Regions from separate parts of the Chelativorans sp. AA-79 genome, predicted to be linked through region 1. Evidence: predicted binding sites of a transcription regulator. Region 1 holds the regulator's gene; each other region holds the start of a gene.
The links. Region 1 encodes LexA, which represses DNA repair genes until DNA is damaged. Its sites were predicted from a motif close to TGTTCNNNNTGTGTTCNG; they were not measured.

Region 1 (5,789 bases):
TATATCATGCTTGCAGTGATGCTTGCCGCGCTGATCTTCGACCGTGCTGCTCTCACCATGCGCAATGTGGCGATCGCGGCGCTCATCATCATCGCCCTGTCGCCGCACGAGGTGGTGGGGCCAAGCTTCCAGATGTCGTTCGCCGCAACCGCCGCCCTGATAGCCGGCTATGCCGTCTGGAGCGGACGTCGGAGCGGTCGCGCTTCGGCTGCGCCCCCAAACGGGTCGCTGGTCCACCGCGCGGGGCGCATGGCGCTCGGTTTCGTGATCGGCCTCGCCGCCACCTCGCTGATCGCGGGCACGGCGACGGCTCTCTACGGCATCTGGCATTTTCAGCGCGCCACGCCGCTGGCCCTGCCGGCCAATCTCGCAGCGATGCCCTTCGTCTCGACGATCGCCATGCCGGCGGCCGTTCTGGCAATGGTCGCCATGCCCTTCGGCCTCGACGGGTTTTTCCTGAAGATCATGGCGCACGCGATCGCCGCCGTGATCGCGGTTGCGAAATGGTTCTCCGATCGCACACCGATCGACGCAGTCGGGCTGATCCCGCTTCCGGCACTGCTGGCACTCACGGCGGCTCTCGTGATCCTCGTCATTTCCACCACACGGCTGAGGCTCTTGGCCCTGCCTTTCCTTGCCATCGGGATTGGGTTGCTGATGACACGGGAACTGCCTGATATCTTCATCAGCGAGGATGCCCGGTTGGTGGGTGTTGGCGGAGAAGGGGGCGTCATCGCTGTCAACCGGAACCGGCCCAACGGTTTCACCATGGAAGACTGGACGCGTTCTCTCAACGCGGAAAGGGTGCTCAAACCGGTAACGGCCGGCGCTCCTGTCGGCGGGCTGCCGGGGAACGCCTTTTCCTGCGGTGACGGACTTTGTGTCGCACAGCACCAAAGCGGAGCGGTGATCGCTCATGCGGAAAGCCCGGAAGTGGCCCGAATCGCCTGCGCGACGGCAACGCTGATCGTGATCGATGACGCGACGGCGGGAAACCCCTGCGGTGCAAACCGGGCGGTTGTCATCACCAAGCGCGAACTCGCGCGAAGGGGCAGCGCTGTCGTCGACATTCGACGCGGCGAAGCCGCTCTTCGCGCCGACATCACCTTCGCGATCGAAGAGCCATACCGACCCTGGCACGCGCACAGGACCTGGTCCAGGGCCGCGCGCGGCCTGCCGCCTTATACAAGGCGGAAAAAGGAGCCCCGGCTGGAGGCACCGCCTCCTCGTGCGTCACAGACCCGGCTCCTGTCAGTCACAGGTCGGGAATAAAGAGGGCGGGTGAATCCTTTTCCGGTCGCTGCTATAGCAACGCTCCATGCCGACGAGATTGAGCCCCGCGGCTCCATTCGCCGGCAGGGGCCCTTCTTTCAGACAGCAGCCGCTCAATAGCGGCGGATGAGGCCGACGAGCCGCCCCTGCACCTTCACGCGGTCAGGGCCAAAGATCCGTGTCTCATAGGCGGGGTTGGCCGCCTCGAGCGCGATCGATGCACCCTTGCGGCGGAAGCGCTTCAGCGTCGCTTCTTCGTCGTCCACGAGCGCCACGACGATATCGCCGGGATTGGCCGTCTGTGTCTGGCGGATAACGACCGTATCGCCGTCGAAAATTCCGGCTTCGACCATTGAATCGCCCTTGACTTCCAGGGCGTAGTGCTCGCCGCCCGTGATCATATCGGGCGGGACGCCGATCGAGTGCGTCCGGTGCTGGATGGCATCGATCGGCACACCCGCGGCGATGCGTCCCATCACCGGAATCGAGACCACACCCGTCTCGTCGTCATTGTTTGCGGCTGGCTTCGGAGCAGGCGCGCCGCGCCCCTGGCCGCCTTCGATGACACTGGGTGAGAATTTGCGCGGCGCCGCGAGCCCGGGAGCGATCGAATCGGGAAGCCTGAGCACCTCCAGAGCGCGTGCCCGGTTGGGCAGGCGGCGGATGAACCCGCGTTCCTCCAATGCTGTGATCAGCCGGTGGATGCCGGATTTGGAGGCCAGGTCGAGCGCCTCCTTCATTTCATCGAAAGAGGGCGGTATGCCGGTCTCCTTGAGACGGGCATGAATGAAAAGCAGCAACTCGTGCTGTTTGCGCGTGAGCATCTTTACCACCCGGAATCAGTCATAAACAAAACCAGAACATACACTATATGTTCGAGTTGTGTTCCGCAACAGTAAAGTGGCTTGGTATAAAAGCCCTTACCGGAGCATCAGCACCGTGCAGGACTCCCCGGCTTCGGCTGCGGGTGCATTCGGTTCGCGGACGACCAGCGCATTGGCCGCGGCGAGCGTGCTCAGCATGGAGGAGTCCTGCGTGTCGAAGGGTGCCGCGGTCAACCCGTCCGCGCTTTCCTCGACCCCCGCGCGCACATAGTCCTGCCTCTCGTCGTTCGCCTTCATCGCCTTGGTGAGGGTGGCCGTCCGCAAGTCGGGCCGGAATGGGCGGCCTGAAAGCCTGGCCACCATCGGGCGCAGGAAAAGATGGGCGCAGACGAGGCTGGAGACCGGATTGCCGGGCAGTCCCAGTACGCGCGCTTCTGCAAAGCGGCCGAACATCAGCGGCTTGCCAGGGCGCATGGCGATTTTCCAGAACGCAAGCTCCATGCCTTCCGCCGTGAGCACCGGCCGCACCAGGTCGTGCTCGCCGACGGACGCGCCGCCCAGCGTCACGATGATATCTGCACGTGCCGAAAGAGCCTTCTGGATCGCCGCAGCGATAGCGTCCTGCCTGTCCGGCACGATGCCGAGGTCCAGCACGCGTGCGCCATCGAGCCCTGCGAGTGCGCCGATGCCGAAATTGTTGGAAGCGACGATCTGGTCGGGACCCGGCACCACCTCCGGCGGCACGAGTTCGTCCCCCGTGGCGATGACGGCGACAAGCGGCCTGCGCACCACCGGCACCCGCGCATGTCCGGCGGCGGCGGCCAGCGACAGGGCTGCAGGATCGAGAAGCCGGCCTTGCGCGAGAATCGTTTCGCCCTCGCGGAAATCAAGGCCCGCGCGCCGGATGTGCCGGCCCGACGTCGCCGGCTCGAGGGCCTCGATACGGCCATTTTCAAGGGGCGACGCGTTTTCCTGGATGAGGATCGTGTCGGCTCCCTCGGGAACGGGGGCGCCGGTGAAGATGCGCACGGCTTCGCCCGGCTTTACACGGCCTTCGAAACGCCGACCGGCGGCCGATTCACCGATGACGGACAGTGTGGCGGGAGGAGATTCGATATCAGCGGCCCGGACGGCATAGCCGTCCATGGCGGAGGCGTTGAAGGGCGGCTGCGTGCGTTGGGCGTCAAGGTCGCCGGCAAGGGTGCGCCCGGCCGTTTCGGCCAGTGGCAGCACCTCGGCGGGAAGAGGCCTCATCCCCTCGAGCACGCGCGCGAGGGCTTCGTTAACGGGCAGCAGCGCCATGGTCCGCATCTCCGGCGCGCCAGATCCCCGATTTCCCCCCGGTCTTCTCGACGAGCCGGACATCGGTGATCACCATTGCCTTGTCGAGCGCCTTGGCCATGTCATAGATGGTGAGGCAGGCAACGGAGCAAGCGGTGAGCGCCTCCATCTCCACGCCGGTTTTGCCGGTCACACGCGCAAGCGCTTCGACCCTTAGCCCCGGCAAGGCCTCGTCCGGAACGATCTCGACCGCTACCTTCGTCAGGGCAAGTGGATGGCAGAGTGGGATCAGGTCATGCGTCTTCTTGGCGGCCATGATGCCTGCCAGGCGCGCAACCGCGATTACGTCGCCCTTCCTGGCGTCGCCGCTCAGGATCGCCTGCAGCGTTTCCGGCGCCATGACGACGGTTCCGGCCGCGATCGCCGTACGCTCCGTCTCCTGCTTGGCACCGACATCCACCATCTCGGCGCGCCCGTCGGCGCGAAGATGCGTGAGCCCGTTCTTCTCGCCGCCGGCCATGTCAGATCACCACCTGCACGCCGGGCTGCAACCCGAGGAGGTCTCGCGTCGCGCCAGCCACGTCGCCCTGACGCATCAGGCTTTCACCGACCAGGAAGGTCGAGATGCCGGCCTTTGCCATGCGCGCGCAGTCCGCGTGCGTGAAGATACCGCTCTCGCCCACGACGATGCGGTCGTCCGGCACCAGCGGTGCGAGCTTCTCGCTCGTCTCCAGCCTGGTCTCGAAGGTGCGCAGGTCGCGGTTATTGATGCCGATCAGCGGCGAAGAAAGCCGCAATGCCCGTTCCAACTCCCTTTCGTCGTGGACCTCGATCAGGACGTCCATATCGAGTTCGGTGGCCGTTTCCGCTAGCGTCTCGGCCTCGGCATCCGACACGCTCGCCATAATGATCAGGATGGCGTCTGCCCCCCAGGCGCGGGCCTCGAACACCTGATAGGGTTCGAACATGAAGTCCTTTCGCAGGGCGGGGAGGCCGGTGGCCATGCGCGCCTCGGTGAGGAATTCCGGCGCGCCCTGGAAAGAGGGACGATCGGTGAGGACCGAAAGGCAGGCAGCACCACCGCGTTCATAGGCCTTGGCCAGGGACGGCGGATCGAAATCGGCCCGGATGAGGCCCTTGGAGGGGCTCGCCTTCTTCACCTCCGCAATCAGCGCGAACGCGCCCGCCGCATGCCTGGCGCGCAGGGCAGAAGCGAAACCCCGCACGGGGTCCGCGTCGCGCGCACGCGCGGCGAGTTCGGCCTGGGGTAGGGCGGCCTTTGCCGCCGCGATCTCCTCGCGCTTGTAAGTCTCGATCTTTCGCAGGATGTCGGCCATGTCCCAGCCCGCCCTCAGGGTTTCCGGTTGGATACGGCGACGAGCTTTTCCAGCGCCGCCATGGCGCGGCCGCTGTCGATGGATTCGATGGCGAGCGCGAGCCCACCGCGCAACGTCTCGGCTTTTGCCGCCACCACCAACGCACCGGCGGCATTGAGCAGCGCGATGTCGCGATAGGCGTTCCTTTCCCCCTCGAGCACGCGGCGCAGGGCCTTGCCGTTGTGTTCGCCATCGCCGCCCTTGAGGTCCGCTGCGGCCGCCCTGGGCAGGTCCACCTCTTCCGGCGCCACGTCGAAGACGCGGACATTCCCGTTCTCGAGAGCGGCGACGCGAGTGGTCCCGGCAGTCGTCATCTCGTCGAGCCCGTCACCATGCACCACCCATGCCCTTTCGGCGCCGAGCTGTTTCAGCACGAGTGCGAGCGGCTCCACCCATTGCGGCGAGAAGACGCCGACGAGTTGGCGTTTCACGCCTGCCGGGTTGGAAAGCGGTCCGAGCAGATTGAAGATGGTGCGCGTGCCGAGCTCGACGCGCGTCGGTCCCACATGGCGCATGGCCGCGTGGTGGTTGGGTGCGAACATGAAGCCCACATTGGCTTCGGCTATGCAGGTTGCGATCTCTTCCGGCCCCGCTTCGATGTTGACACCGAGAGCCGTCAGGCTGTCGGCAGCGCCGGAACGGGAGGAAAGGGCACGGTTGCCGTGCTTGGCAACCGGCACGCCGCAGCCGGCGACAATGAAGGCCGCACAGGTGGAGACGTTGTAGGTGCCCGAAGCATCCCCCCCCGTGCCGACAATATCAACGGCACCTTCGGGGGCTGTCACCGGCAGCATCTTCGCACGCATGGTATCGACCGCGCCGCTGATCTCGTCGACGGTCTCGCCGCGCACGCGCAGCGCCATCAGGAATCCGCCGATCTGGCTCGGCGTCGCTTCCCCCGACATGATGATCTCGAAAGCCTGCCGCGCCTCGGCAAAACTGAGGGTGGAGCCGGACGCCACCTTGGCGATATGTGCCTTGAGGTCCACCATGGCCGATCAGAATGCCAGCGCCTGCTGCATTGCTGTCCTGTTCA
Region 2 (5,789 bases), 660 kb from region 1:
CAGGCGCTGATCCTGACGGCGATCGTCATCTCCTTCTCCTTCTTCGCCTTCCTGCTCGTTCTCGCTTTCCGCACCTACCAGGAGCTCGGCACCGACGATACGGACGGCCTGCGCGTGGCCGAGCCCGAAGGCGAAGAGCTTCCACCCCTGGGGTATTGAGATGGCGGTCCAAGCACACGAAACGGTGGATCTTTCAGGCGCCATGGTCCTGGCGCCGACCAGCCCGGCCGACTGGCTGGTCATCGCGCCCGTGGCGATTCCGCTCGTCTTCGGCGCGGTGCTTCTGATCTTCCGGCATGAGACCAGGCTGCAGGCCGGCATCGCGATCGCCGGGCTGATCGCCACCCTGGCAGGCAACGTGCTCTTGCTGTCGCACATCCTCGACCACGGGCCGGCGGTCATGACCATGGGGCGCTGGCTGCCGCCCTTCGGCATTTCGTTCGCCGCCGACATTCTGGGCGCCTCCCTTGCCCTCGTCGCAACGCTGGTCGCGCTGGTCTGCGCATTCTATTCCACGGCCGACATCGGCATGATCGGGCGCCGCTACGGCTTCTATCCCTTTCTCCTGCTCATGATGGCGGGGGTGGGCGGCTCGTTCCTGACCGGCGACATCTTCAATCTCTATGTCTGGTTCGAGGTCTTCCTTATCTCCTCCTTCGGGCTTCTGGTGCTCGGGTCGGAGCATCGCCAGCTCGATGGTGCCACGAAATACGCCATCCTCAATCTGGTGGGCACCACCTTCTTCCTGACTGCCACGGCGCTTCTCTACGGTGCGTTCGGAACGCTCAACATGGCCGATATCGCGCGCAAGGCCGACAGCGTTCGGGAGGCCGCCCCGCTCACCACGCTCTCCGTATTCTTCCTGCTCGCCTTCGCCATGAAGGCGGCGGCCTTTCCCGTCAATTTCTGGCTGCCCGCCTCCTACCATACACCTCGCATCGTCACGGCTGCGCTGTTCGGCGGCGTTCTGACCAAGGTCGGCGTCTACGCGCTGCTGCGCGTGCTCGTGATGCTCTTCCCGCCGGAACGCGCGCTTCTTTCGGGCGTGATCGCCTGGGTGGCCGCCGCCACGATGATCGTCGGCATCATGGGCGCGCTGTCGCAGACGGATTTGCGCCGGGTGCTGGGGTTCGTGGTGATCTCCAGCGTCGGGATCATGTTGGCAGGGCTTGCGCTCGGAACCGGGGAGGGGCTCGCCGGGACCGTGTTCTACGCGTTCCATTCCATGATCGTGATGGCCGCCCTCTACCTGCTTGCGGGCATCATGAACGGGTTGGGGGGCAGCTACTCGCTGCACACGCTTTCCGGCCTCTATGCGCGCCATCCGCTGATCGCCGCCTTCGCCCTCGTCCTCATCCTCGCGTCGGCGGGCCTGCCGCCCGCCTCCGGCCTCTGGCCGAAGGTGATGCTGGTGAGGGCTTCGCTCGATGCCGGCCAGGGATGGCTTGCCTTCGCCATTCTCGCCACCGGCTTCCTGACGACGCTGGCGCTCGGCCGGGTCTTCATCCTGGCCATCTGGCGGCAGAGGGATGATCAAGCTCTTCTCGAGACGGCCTCACCGTTCCATGGCTACCTGACCCTCGCCATCCTGACCGTGCCGGTGCTGTTCATGGGCCTCTACCCCCAGCCGGTGATCGACATCGCCGAGCGCGCGGCCGGAGGCATCCTCGACGCCTCGTCCTATATCGGCACGGTGTTTCCCGAGGGGGCGCTACCATGAGGCTCTATCTCATCAACATCCTGCTGGCGCTCGTCTGGACGGCGGTGACCGGCTCCTTCGCCCCGGCCAACATCGTCTTCGGTTTCCTGCTCGGCGCCGGTGCGCTCTACCTCATCCGTGAACAGGTGGGCTCGCTCGGCTATTTCCGGCGCGGTGTCAAGCTTACTGCCCTAGCGCTGCTCTTCCTCTACGAACTGGTGCTTTCGGCGTCGCGGGTGGCCAAGCTCGTGCTCTCGCCGCGCATGGAACTGAAGCCCGGCATCTTCTCCTATCCGCTCACCGTGGATCGGGATTTCGAGATCACGCTGCTTGCCAACCTGATCACGTTGACGCCCGGCACGCTGTCGGTCGACGTTTCCGAAGACCGCAAGACCCTTTACGTCCACGCCCTCGACTGCTCCGACGTGGCGCTTTTGCGCAGGGACATCGCCCAGGGCTTCGAGCGCAGGATCATGGAGGCATTTCGATGATAACGGGTGAGACCTATCTGGCCTTCGCAGAGCTTGCCGCGCTCGGCATCCTCAGTTTTTCATTCCTGCTCGCCGTCCTGCGCGTGCTGCGCGGGCCGGCTCTGCCCGACCGCGTGGTGGGGCTCGACATGCTGGTGACGATCGCGATCGGCTTCATCGCCGTGATCGGCATCCGGACGGGCTATACGCTTTATCTCGACATCGCCATCGCGCTTGGTCTCGTCGGCTTCCTCGCGACGGTGGCCTTCGCGCGATTCGTGATGAGCCGCCGCTATGAGGAGGAGTTCACCTCGCCCGATCCGCTCGGGCTTTACGGGGAGGAGCGCGAGTGATCGAGCTTTTCCAGAACCTTTTGGTGGGCACGCTGATCCTCATCGGCGCCTTCTTCGCCTTCGCGGCGTCGATCGGACTCCTGCGCCTGCCCGATCTCTACACCCGCATGCACGCGGCGTCGAAGACGGGAACCCTGGGCTCGGGCGCCATGCTAATTGCGCTCGCCGTCTATACGGAGGACCATGCGACGGCATCGCGGGCGCTGGCGGCGATTGTCTTTCTTCTTCTTACAGCGCCGATCTCCGCACATCTTCTGGCCAAGGCAGCCTATGCGGCAGGATATCGGCTCTGGAGCGGCTCAGTACATGACGACATGGCCACGGAGAAGGTTTCGGACGTTGAGCGGCCGGACGAAATATCTTGAGCAGTTCTTTGCGAGTTGAAACATCCTTCCATACTTAGGACGTAATTCGCCTGTATCGTATTCTGTATTTCGACACTCGCGAATTTCCGCCAGACGGGCTGCTGCGGCACTTTGGCTATTGAAATCATTACTAGCCGGCACTATTTCCAAGGTGCGTCGGCCCGATGGCTGGTTCCCAGCTTCATTGCAAATCGAAACAAGTATAGCGGCTGTAAAATACAAAAGTGCATGAAAAAAATTGTGAGTTGACGCGTTATATCGGGTGGTGGATACCCCTGTCCCCACTGGACAATCGTGCCGGTTAGATTAATGAGATCGGTTTCAAGGGGAAGAGGAATGTACAAGGACGCAGGTGGGGGCAACATTACGCTGGGGCAAGATATGGAAATGGATGATCTGACTACAAAGAATGATGATGTGCTTATGGAACTGACGGCCGATGTTGTCGCTGCTTATGTCAGTAACAATCCGGTTCCGGTTTCTGAACTCTCAAATCTGATTGCGGACGTGCACGCGGCCTTGGGGAGGGTTACGCGCACCACCGAGCAGGTTGCGACCGAAAAGCAGAAGCCGGCAGTAAATCCGAAGCGCTCGGTGCACGACGAGTACATCGTCTGCCTGGAAGACGGCAAGAAGTTCAAGTCGCTCAAGCGACATCTCATGACACATTATGGCCTGACGCCGGAGCAGTACCGGGAGAAGTGGGGTCTCGATCCGAGCTATCCCATGGTCGCTCCGAGCTATGCGGTCGCCCGCTCGCAACTCGCCAAGAAGATGGGTCTCGGGCGCAAGCGCAAAGCCAAATAACGCAAAGACATCTCTTTCGAGAGAAAAGCAGCGGCGCCGTCAGGCGCCGCTTTCTTTTTGCCTTGCTCTCCACCGCCGTCGCATGGGGCGCGGCCTTATCCTCTCCTCCTCACGCGCCGGTCTGAGGCGGTCGTAAGCCTGCTTGAGCGCGATGTGCCGGTTGAGGTCATAGCTCCAGTGACGACGCGCCCCCTTGAGGCGCTCGCGCTCGATGAGCCTGCCGAGGCGGGCGAGGAGCGCCGTCCGCTCCTTGCCCGTCGTCGCCAGCGCGGCGCTCAGATCGATCCCGGAGATGAGAAAGAAGGCGGCGCACTGCCGCGCTTCCGAAACCTGCTGCGCCTTCTCCCGGCGGAAGGCGTGCACCTCTTGTTCCAACATGCCCATGCATGGTCTCCCTTTGATTGGTCGCCACAGTCTGGGCCTGGCGCGGCAGGTGGGGAGAAAATTCGGCGAAAAAAATCTCTCGGAAAACAAAAAAGCCTTTTTGAACAGCTGGTTGGGTTCAGCCATCGGGAATATTTGTTCTCTTTTTGTTCCCCTACGTGCCGACGCGGGATATAAGGAAAATATTCCTCGATCAAGAAGGGGGCATTCCGTGCGATCCAACGCCGCAAGCCAGTTGCAGGACAAGAACGAAAGGAGAGAGGGGAGAGCGTGCGTGGCAGCGCCGGTCGGCCTGCTGCTGCCCAGGTTGAGCCCCGTCAGCGAGGAGAGGGTGACCGACATCTGCGAATGCGTGATGGACATCGTGGCGGCCCTCTTCAACGTCAGTGGGAAGGAATTGCGGCGCCCGGGGCGGAGTTCGATCAGCGTGACCCGGGTGCGGCAGATCGGGATGTATATCGCCCATGTGGTGCTGCGCCTGAAGATGGCCGAGATCGGCCGCGGCTTCGGACGCGACCGCAAGACGGTTCAGCACGCCTGCCATTTCGTCGAGGACATGCGCGACGACGAGGATTTCGACAGGATCATCCACTTGACCGAGCGCGTGACCGTGGCGGCGTTCCGCCACACGGAGGTGATGCGATGAAGCGGCCCATGAACGATATCGGGGATACCGCGCGCCAGAAGCTGCGGGTGGTTCGCTTCCTGTCGGCCGGCGCCGCGCATGCGCGCCCCGCTGCCGGCCGCGGCACGGTTCTGCTCGATGGCGGCGAGCGGGGCACGATCTCGGCGAGCCTGGGCGCGCTGTCGGCCCTGGCGCGGGAGGGCCTCGTCGCCGAAGCCGGCGGGTTGCTCTCGCTTTCGCAAGAGGGCCGTGCCCTCGCGATGCGCGACCGGCATCCGCAGGAGCCCTTCCGTGCCCAGCACCTGGAGCTCGGCACCCGCATGGTCGCCATGGAAGGCGGCGAGCAGGTTGTGCCGGCGAATCTGGCGGAATCTCCACTCGCCCAGCTTGCCCGGCGGCGCGTGCGCGGCGGCCAGCCCTTCCTGGAGGAGGGCGAGTTCAGGGCGGGCGAGAGGCTGCGCGCCGATTATACGCGCGGTCAGATCATGCCTCGTCTGGGCGCGAACTGGAGCGAGGCGGTGGCGAGCGGACAGCGCGGCAGCAGCGAGAACGGTATCGCGGATCTTACGGACGCCGCGCTCGCGGCGCGCCGGCGGGTGGACGACGCACTTACTGCGGTGGGGCCGGAACTGGCCGGCGTCCTCATCGATGTCTGCTGTTTCCTGAAAGGGCTCGAGAAGGTGGAGATGGAGCGCGCATGGCCGGCGCGTTCGGCGAAAGTGGTGCTGAAGGCGGCGCTCGGAGCGCTCTGCCGCCACTACGAGCCGCAGCCCCGCGCCCGGCGCCGCACGATCCTCCACTGGGGTGCGGAAGGGTACCGGCCGTCGCTGCGCTGACCCGAACGGCGCGGCCCGGATCAGGCCGCGCTCATCGCCGCACCTGCTTCCTCCTTCATGCGCTGGATCATGGCGCGCAGCCCGTTTGCGCGCTGCGGCGTCAGATGCTCGTCGAGGCCGAGCGCGCGCATCGTCTGCTCCGCATCGGTTTCGAGGATCTCGCTTGCCCGCCTGCCGCTGAAGAGCGCGAGCATGATGGCGACCAGCCCGCGCACGATGTGCGCGTCCGAATCACCCTGGAAGGTGATCA
Region 3 (5,789 bases), 1.4 Mb from region 1:
AAGGGCGGCCGCGATGCCTTCGCGCCGGTGGTCGGGATGGACAGCAAGCGGCGCGAGCGCCACGGCGGGAAAGGCCCCCTCGTCATCGCGCACCAGGAGCCGTGAAAATAGGACGTGCCCGCGCACCTCGCCGTCGCGCTCGGCCACTAGGGAAAGAACGACATCCCCTTCCGCGCGCAGGGTGTCCACGAGCCTGGCCTCGGCTTCGCCGCCGAAGGCATTCACGAGGAGGAGACGGATCGCCGTCTCGTCTCCCGCTTCTTCGGGCCGGATGATCACCGCGCTCATGGCAGCCGCATCCCCTTTTTGAGCTTTGCGCCGCGCAGGAAGTCCTCCGCCGCGACCGGTCTGCCGCCCGCCCGCTGCAACTTCAGAAGGCGCACCGCGCCATCGCCGCAGGCGATGCAGAGATCGTCATCAAGAATCTCGCCCGGCGCGCCGCTACCCGAAACCAGCGTAGAGCGCAGGATTTTCACACGCTCCGGCTCGCCTGCAAAGGGCATTTCGCACCAGGCGCCGGGGAAGGGGGCAAGCCCGCGGATATGGTTATGCACCTCTGAGGCCGGGCGGGACCAGTCGACGCGAGTCTCCTCCTTGCTGATCTTCTTCGCGTAGGTGGCCCCCTGGGCGGGCTGGGGTGTGAGCTCGAGTTCGCCCTTGTCGAGCGCCGCCATGGCCTCGACCATCAGCTTCGCGCCGGCTTCCTTCATGATATCGTGCAACTCGCCGGCGGTCATGTCAGGCCCGATGGAGACCTTTTCCGTCATGGCGACGGGGCCGGTGTCGAGGCCCTCGTCCATCTTCATCACCATCATGCCCGTTTCGGCATCTCCGGCCATGATCGCGCGCTGGATGGGCGCGGCACCGCGCCAGCGAGGCAGCAGTGAGGCGTGGCCGTTGAACGCGCCGAGACGGGTTCCTTCCAGGATGGGATTCGGCAGGAGCAAGCCGTAGGCCACCACGACAGCTACATCCGCCTCCAGCGCGCGGAAGGCCTCCTGCTCGTCCGTACTCTTGAAGGAATGCGGGGTTCGCACCGGAATCCCCAGCTCTTCCGCGACGCGGTGAACAGGGGATTCCGTAAGCTCCAGCCCGCGCCGGCCGGCAGGTCGCGGCGGCTGGGTGTAGACGGCGACGATCTCGTACCCCGCGCCGTGAAGTGCGCGCAGCGTCGGTACGGAAAATTCTGGCGTTCCCATGAAAATGAGGCGTAGAGGCATCGGTCCGTCCGGCAAATCCCTCGTGAGCGCACATGCGCTCACGTTTCAAACGGGTTTACAAGCCCCAGGTCAAGGCCTTCGAAATCGCGCTTGGCGAGAGCCTTACATGCGTGGAAATTGCCGCGATCATCGCTGCGATCCATGCCGGAGATCCGCAGATCACCCCACCATCCGTGCCGGCGGCGGGCGATCCTTGGCGAGCTTTCGGAACTTTCGCACGACGATGTCGCGCTTGAGCTTCGACAAGTAGTCGATGAAGAGCACGCCATTCAGGTGATCGATCTCGTGTTGCAGGCAGGTGGCGAGGATGCCGTTGGCTTCCACGACCTGCTCCCTGCCCTCGAGGTCGATATATTTCACCGTCACTTCGGCCGGACGCTCCACCTCCGCATAATAATCGGGAATGGAGAGGCACCCTTCCTCGTGCACATTGGGCGCGTCGGAGCGCGCGAGGATCTCGGGGTTGATGAAGACCTGCGGGTGCTTCGGTTCGTCCTTCTCGGCTACGTCGAGGACGAGCATGCGGATGGGCTCGCCCACCTGGATCGCGGCGAGGCCGATGCCCGGCGCATCATACATGGTCTCCAGCATGTCGTCGGCGAATTTGCGCAAGTTCTCATCCACGCGCTCGACGGGTTTCGAAACCTGGCGCAGCAGCGGATCGGGAAGGATGACGAGCGGGCGAATGGTCATGGCAGTCAGGTAATGACTCGGCGGAAACGCGTCAATATGCCGGCAGCAGTGTACATTTCGTTTTGTTCACGTTTTGATCTTATCCTGTGGAAGAGAATCGGCTAAGATGCGGCTAATGGACAATGTAAGCCCCATATTCTCAACGCCAGTCCTCCGGCTTGGAGCGACGGTCGTTTCGCTTGGCGACCTGCTCTTTGCGGCAGGCTTCCTCCTGTTTCTGCTGACTCTGCTGCTCGTTATCGTCCTGTGGCGCGGCGCCAGGAGCCGCGCTGCCGCGGAGGCGGAAGCGGCCGCCCGGGCGCGCGAGGCGGAGGCGCGGCTTGCCGAGGTCGCCCGGACGCAGGCCGAGTTGCAGGGGCGCATGGGCACGATCGCCGAAGTGTTCGGCCAGAGGCAGGCGGAACTGACCAAGGCGATTTCGGAGCGCCTGGACGGCATGACCTCCCGGCTTGGCCACTCGATCACCGAACAGACCAAGTCCACGCACGAGAATCTGGCGAAGCTGCAGGAGCGGCTGGCCGTGATCGACACGGCGCAGAACAACATCCAGTCGCTCGCCGGCCAGGTGGTGCAGTTGCAGCAGATCCTCTCCAACAAGCAGACGCGCGGTGCCTTCGGGCAGTCGCGCATGGAGGCGATCATCGCCGACGGGCTGCCGTCGAACGCATATGAATTCCAGGCAACGCTCTCCAACGGCAGCCGGCCGGATTGCATCGTGAAGATGCCGAACGCCGCGCCCTCGCTCGTGATCGATGCGAAATTTCCGCTGGAGGCATGGAACGCGATCCGCGCGGCGGCCGAAGGAGAGGCCGGTCCGGAGGCTCGCAAATACGCCGAATCCGGCTTCCGCCGAGACGTCGAGGTGCACGTCAAGGCGATTGCCGAGAAATACCTGATCCCCGGCGAGACGCAGGACACGGCCTTCATGTTCGTGCCGTCGGAATCGATCTTCGCGGAGATCCACGAGAATTTCGAGGCGCTCGTGCAGCGCGCGCACCGGGCGCGCGTGGTGATCGTGTCGCCGTCGCTGCTCATGCTTTCCATCCAGGTGATTCAGGCGGTGTTGAAGGATGCGCGCATGCGCGAGCAGGCGCATCTGATCCAGGCCGAGGTGGTGAAGCTGATGCAGGATGTCTCGCGCCTCGACGACCGCGTGCGCAAGCTCCAGACCCACTTCCTGCAGGCCAACAAGGACATCGACCTGATCATCACCTCTGCCGACAAGGTGACCAAGCGCGGCGAGAGGATCGAGGCGCTGGAACTGGGGGCGGAGATGAACGGCAAGGCGGTCGGCGCGCCTGACGACGATGGCGGTGTCAAGAGCGCAGCGGTTGGCGGGCCGGGGTCTGGATCGTTAAGGTTGAGAGTGGTGGAGGAGTGAGGCCGCTTTTCATAGTGGGCGTTATGATCCGCGTTCAGGCATGGATCCTCGGTCAAGCCCGAGGATGACGATGGTATGAAGCGGATCCACTAGTCGCCGGCGTTGGGGATTTGCGGAGACACCTCAACCTCGTCATCCTCGGGCTTGACCCGAGGATCCATGCCTGATCCTCGCAACGTCGCCAGCGAATCAGACCGTGCACACTGCTCCGCAGGTCCACTGGAGTCGACCGGATCCGTCCAGTATTGGCAAATGTCTCAGCCCGCCTGCCGCCCCACCGCCTTGGCCAAGGCTGCAATCAGCCGAGCATCCTCTCCCGCCCGCTCCTTCTTTGCCATCACGAGACAGGCTTGCGAGCGCAGGATGACGCCGTCATCCAGCACCTTGAGGTGATTGGCCTTGAGTGTCGAACCTGTAGAGGTGATGTCGACGATGACATCGGCGGAGCCCGAGGCCGGCGCGCCTTCCGTGGCGCCGAGGCTTTCCACGATGCGATAGACCTGGATGCCGTGCTTCTGAGAAAAGAACTGCTGGGTGAGGCGCCAGTATTTCGTGGCGATGCGGAGCCGGCGACCATGGCGATGGCGGAAGTCTGCCGCCACGTCGTCGAGATCGGCCATGGTGGAGACATCGAACCAGACGTCGGGAACGGCCACCATCACATCCGCATGGCCGAAGCCGAGCCTGGCCGGGATGGCGACGCGGGACTCCCAATCGGGAATGGTTTCGCGCACCAGGTCTTCACCGGTGATGCCGAGGTCGATCGAGCCGCGGTCGAGCTCGCGCGCGATCTCGGAGGCCGAAAGAAACGTCACCTCCAACCCGTCGAAGCCGTCGACGGCTGCGCGATAGCGCCGCTCGTTTTCCGGCAGGCGGATCGCAAAGCCCGCCTGCTTGAGCCGCTCGACCGCCTCATCCTTGAGGCGGCCCTTGGAGGGGAGAGCCAGTGTGACCGTCATGGCGCCTCTCCCCTGAGCGCCGCGATGCGGTCGAGCCAGATGGAGAAGCCGACTCCGGGGATGGGCTTTTCCGCTCCGAGCAGCGTGAGCAGCCGGTCGTAGCGCCCGCCACCCACGAGCGGCTGGCGCAGGTCTCCAGCGCCGATTTCGAAGATGAAGCCCGTGTAGTAGTCGAGCGGGCGCCCGAAGCCCGCATCGTATTGGATCGCGTTGAGCGGCAGACTGTGACCGGCGATGCGCTCAGCACGCGCGCCGAACTCCGCCAACGCCTCGTCGAGGAAGATCCCGGTCTCTTCGGCGAAGGCGGCGAGCCGCTTCCCCGCTTGCGCAAGGGGCACGTTGATGACGAGGAAAGCCTTCAGGGCATCGAGCGCCGTGTCGGCAAGCCGCACGCTGCGCAGCGCGGCCTTCTCCAAAAGCCGACGCGCGATCTCATCCGGCTCGCGCCCCGCGGAAGGAGAAAGGCCGGCGGCCTGCATGGCCTCCTCGATATGCTGTGTCAGCCGCTCCTCGTCGCCGCGTGCGACAAGGCTGGCAATTTCGCGCGGCAGGTTCGCGGCCGCATGCGGATTGGTGAATTCGGCGATGGCCGCCTCGAGCATGGCGGGCGAGCCGAAAGCGCGGGCGAGCCGCTTCTGCCATCCGCGCGGCAGGCCGAGTGCCGAAAGCACGGCTTCGAACACGGCCTGGTCGCCCAGCGTGACCTGAAGCGCGGCATCGGGAAGAACGCGCGAGAGCACCGCATGCGCATCGGCGAGCGAACGCGCGTCGGCCGCCGCTCGATCCTCCGCGCCCAGGTCCTCTATACCCGCCTGGAAGAATTCCGCCCCGCCTTCGCGGCGCTGGCGGAATACTTCGCCCAGATAGGCATAGCGCCGGGGCGTCGAGGCGCGCTTGTCGATATGGTCGAGGCAGACGGGAATGGTGAATTCCGGCCGGAGACATAGCGTCTCGCCGGTCTCGCTCTCGGTGAGGAAGATGCGCCGGCGCAGGTCCTCGCCCGCCATGTCGAGGAAGGGATCGGCCGGCTGGATGATGGCGATATCCGTCAGCGCCGCCTCGCGCTCGGCGAAGAGGTCGAGGATCTCGCCGGCAAAGGAGGGGTAGCGGGAGGTCATGGGCGTTGCGGCAGGGACATGCAGACTACGCGCTCCGCTCTTGCGCCTGTGCCTCGAGCACGCGGCGGACGGCTGCCACCATCTCGCTTTCGGGCACGGAGAACTGCGCGGGGCGGGACTCGCGCCAGGTCACATTGTCCTCGATCTCTTCCGAGAGGCGCTTGCCTTCCACGAGGTCCTTGATCTGCACCTCGCCCTTTTCGCGCTCGTCGCCGCCCTGGATGATGACGCAGGGGCTGCCGCGCCGGTCCGCATATTTCATCTGCGCCTTCATGCCCGCGCCGCCGAGATACATTTCCGCGCGGATGCCCGCCTGGCGAAGTTCGGAGACGATCCGCTGGTATCGCCCGAGGCTTTCCGTGTCCTTGTCCATGACGAGCACGACGACCGGCGCGACCGCCTCGGCGGTTTCGAGCTT

Region 2: a site for LexA is predicted at 4,215-4,232, ahead of PVE73_RS16795 (cytoplasmic protein). Genes of this name have one in related genera too.
Region 3: a site for LexA is predicted at 1,977-1,994, ahead of PVE73_RS20545 (DNA recombination protein RmuC). Genes of this name have one in related genera too.

The regions. Positions count from the first base shown of each region.
Region 1 is NZ_CP120361.1:2,765,400-2,771,188, forward strand. Features, by position in the region: gene PVE73_RS13440 (ComEC/Rec2 family competence protein) at 1-1,272, shown strand, start outside; gene lexA (transcriptional repressor LexA) at 1,386-2,096, opposite strand; gene glp (gephyrin-like molybdotransferase Glp) at 2,193-3,398, opposite strand; gene moaC (cyclic pyranopterin monophosphate synthase MoaC) at 3,379-3,897, opposite strand; gene trpC (indole-3-glycerol phosphate synthase TrpC) at 3,899-4,714, opposite strand; gene trpD (anthranilate phosphoribosyltransferase) at 4,729-5,745, opposite strand; gene PVE73_RS13470 (peptidyl-prolyl cis-trans isomerase) at 5,752-5,789, opposite strand, start outside.
Region 2 is NZ_CP120361.1:3,428,877-3,434,665, reverse strand. Features, by position in the region: gene PVE73_RS16825 (Na+/H+ antiporter subunit C) at 1-159, shown strand, start outside; gene PVE73_RS16820 (Na+/H+ antiporter subunit D) at 161-1,720, shown strand; gene PVE73_RS16815 (Na+/H+ antiporter subunit E) at 1,717-2,190, shown strand; gene PVE73_RS16810 (cation:proton antiporter) at 2,187-2,522, shown strand; gene mnhG (monovalent cation/H(+) antiporter subunit G) at 2,519-2,887, shown strand; gene PVE73_RS16800 (MucR family transcriptional regulator) at 3,269-3,694, shown strand; gene PVE73_RS16795 (cytoplasmic protein) at 3,734-4,072, opposite strand; gene PVE73_RS16790 (helix-turn-helix domain-containing protein) at 4,353-4,724, shown strand; gene PVE73_RS16785 (DUF6456 domain-containing protein) at 4,733-5,539, shown strand; gene PVE73_RS16780 (SufE family protein) at 5,560-5,789, opposite strand, start outside.
Region 3 is NZ_CP120361.1:4,204,181-4,209,969, reverse strand. Features, by position in the region: gene PVE73_RS20560 (N-acetyltransferase) at 1-288, opposite strand, end outside; gene fmt (methionyl-tRNA formyltransferase) at 285-1,220, opposite strand; gene def (peptide deformylase) at 1,380-1,913, opposite strand; gene PVE73_RS20545 (DNA recombination protein RmuC) at 2,029-3,294, shown strand; gene hisG (ATP phosphoribosyltransferase) at 3,552-4,253, opposite strand; gene PVE73_RS20535 (ATP phosphoribosyltransferase regulatory subunit) at 4,250-5,371, opposite strand; gene hisS (histidine--tRNA ligase) at 5,397-5,789, opposite strand, start outside.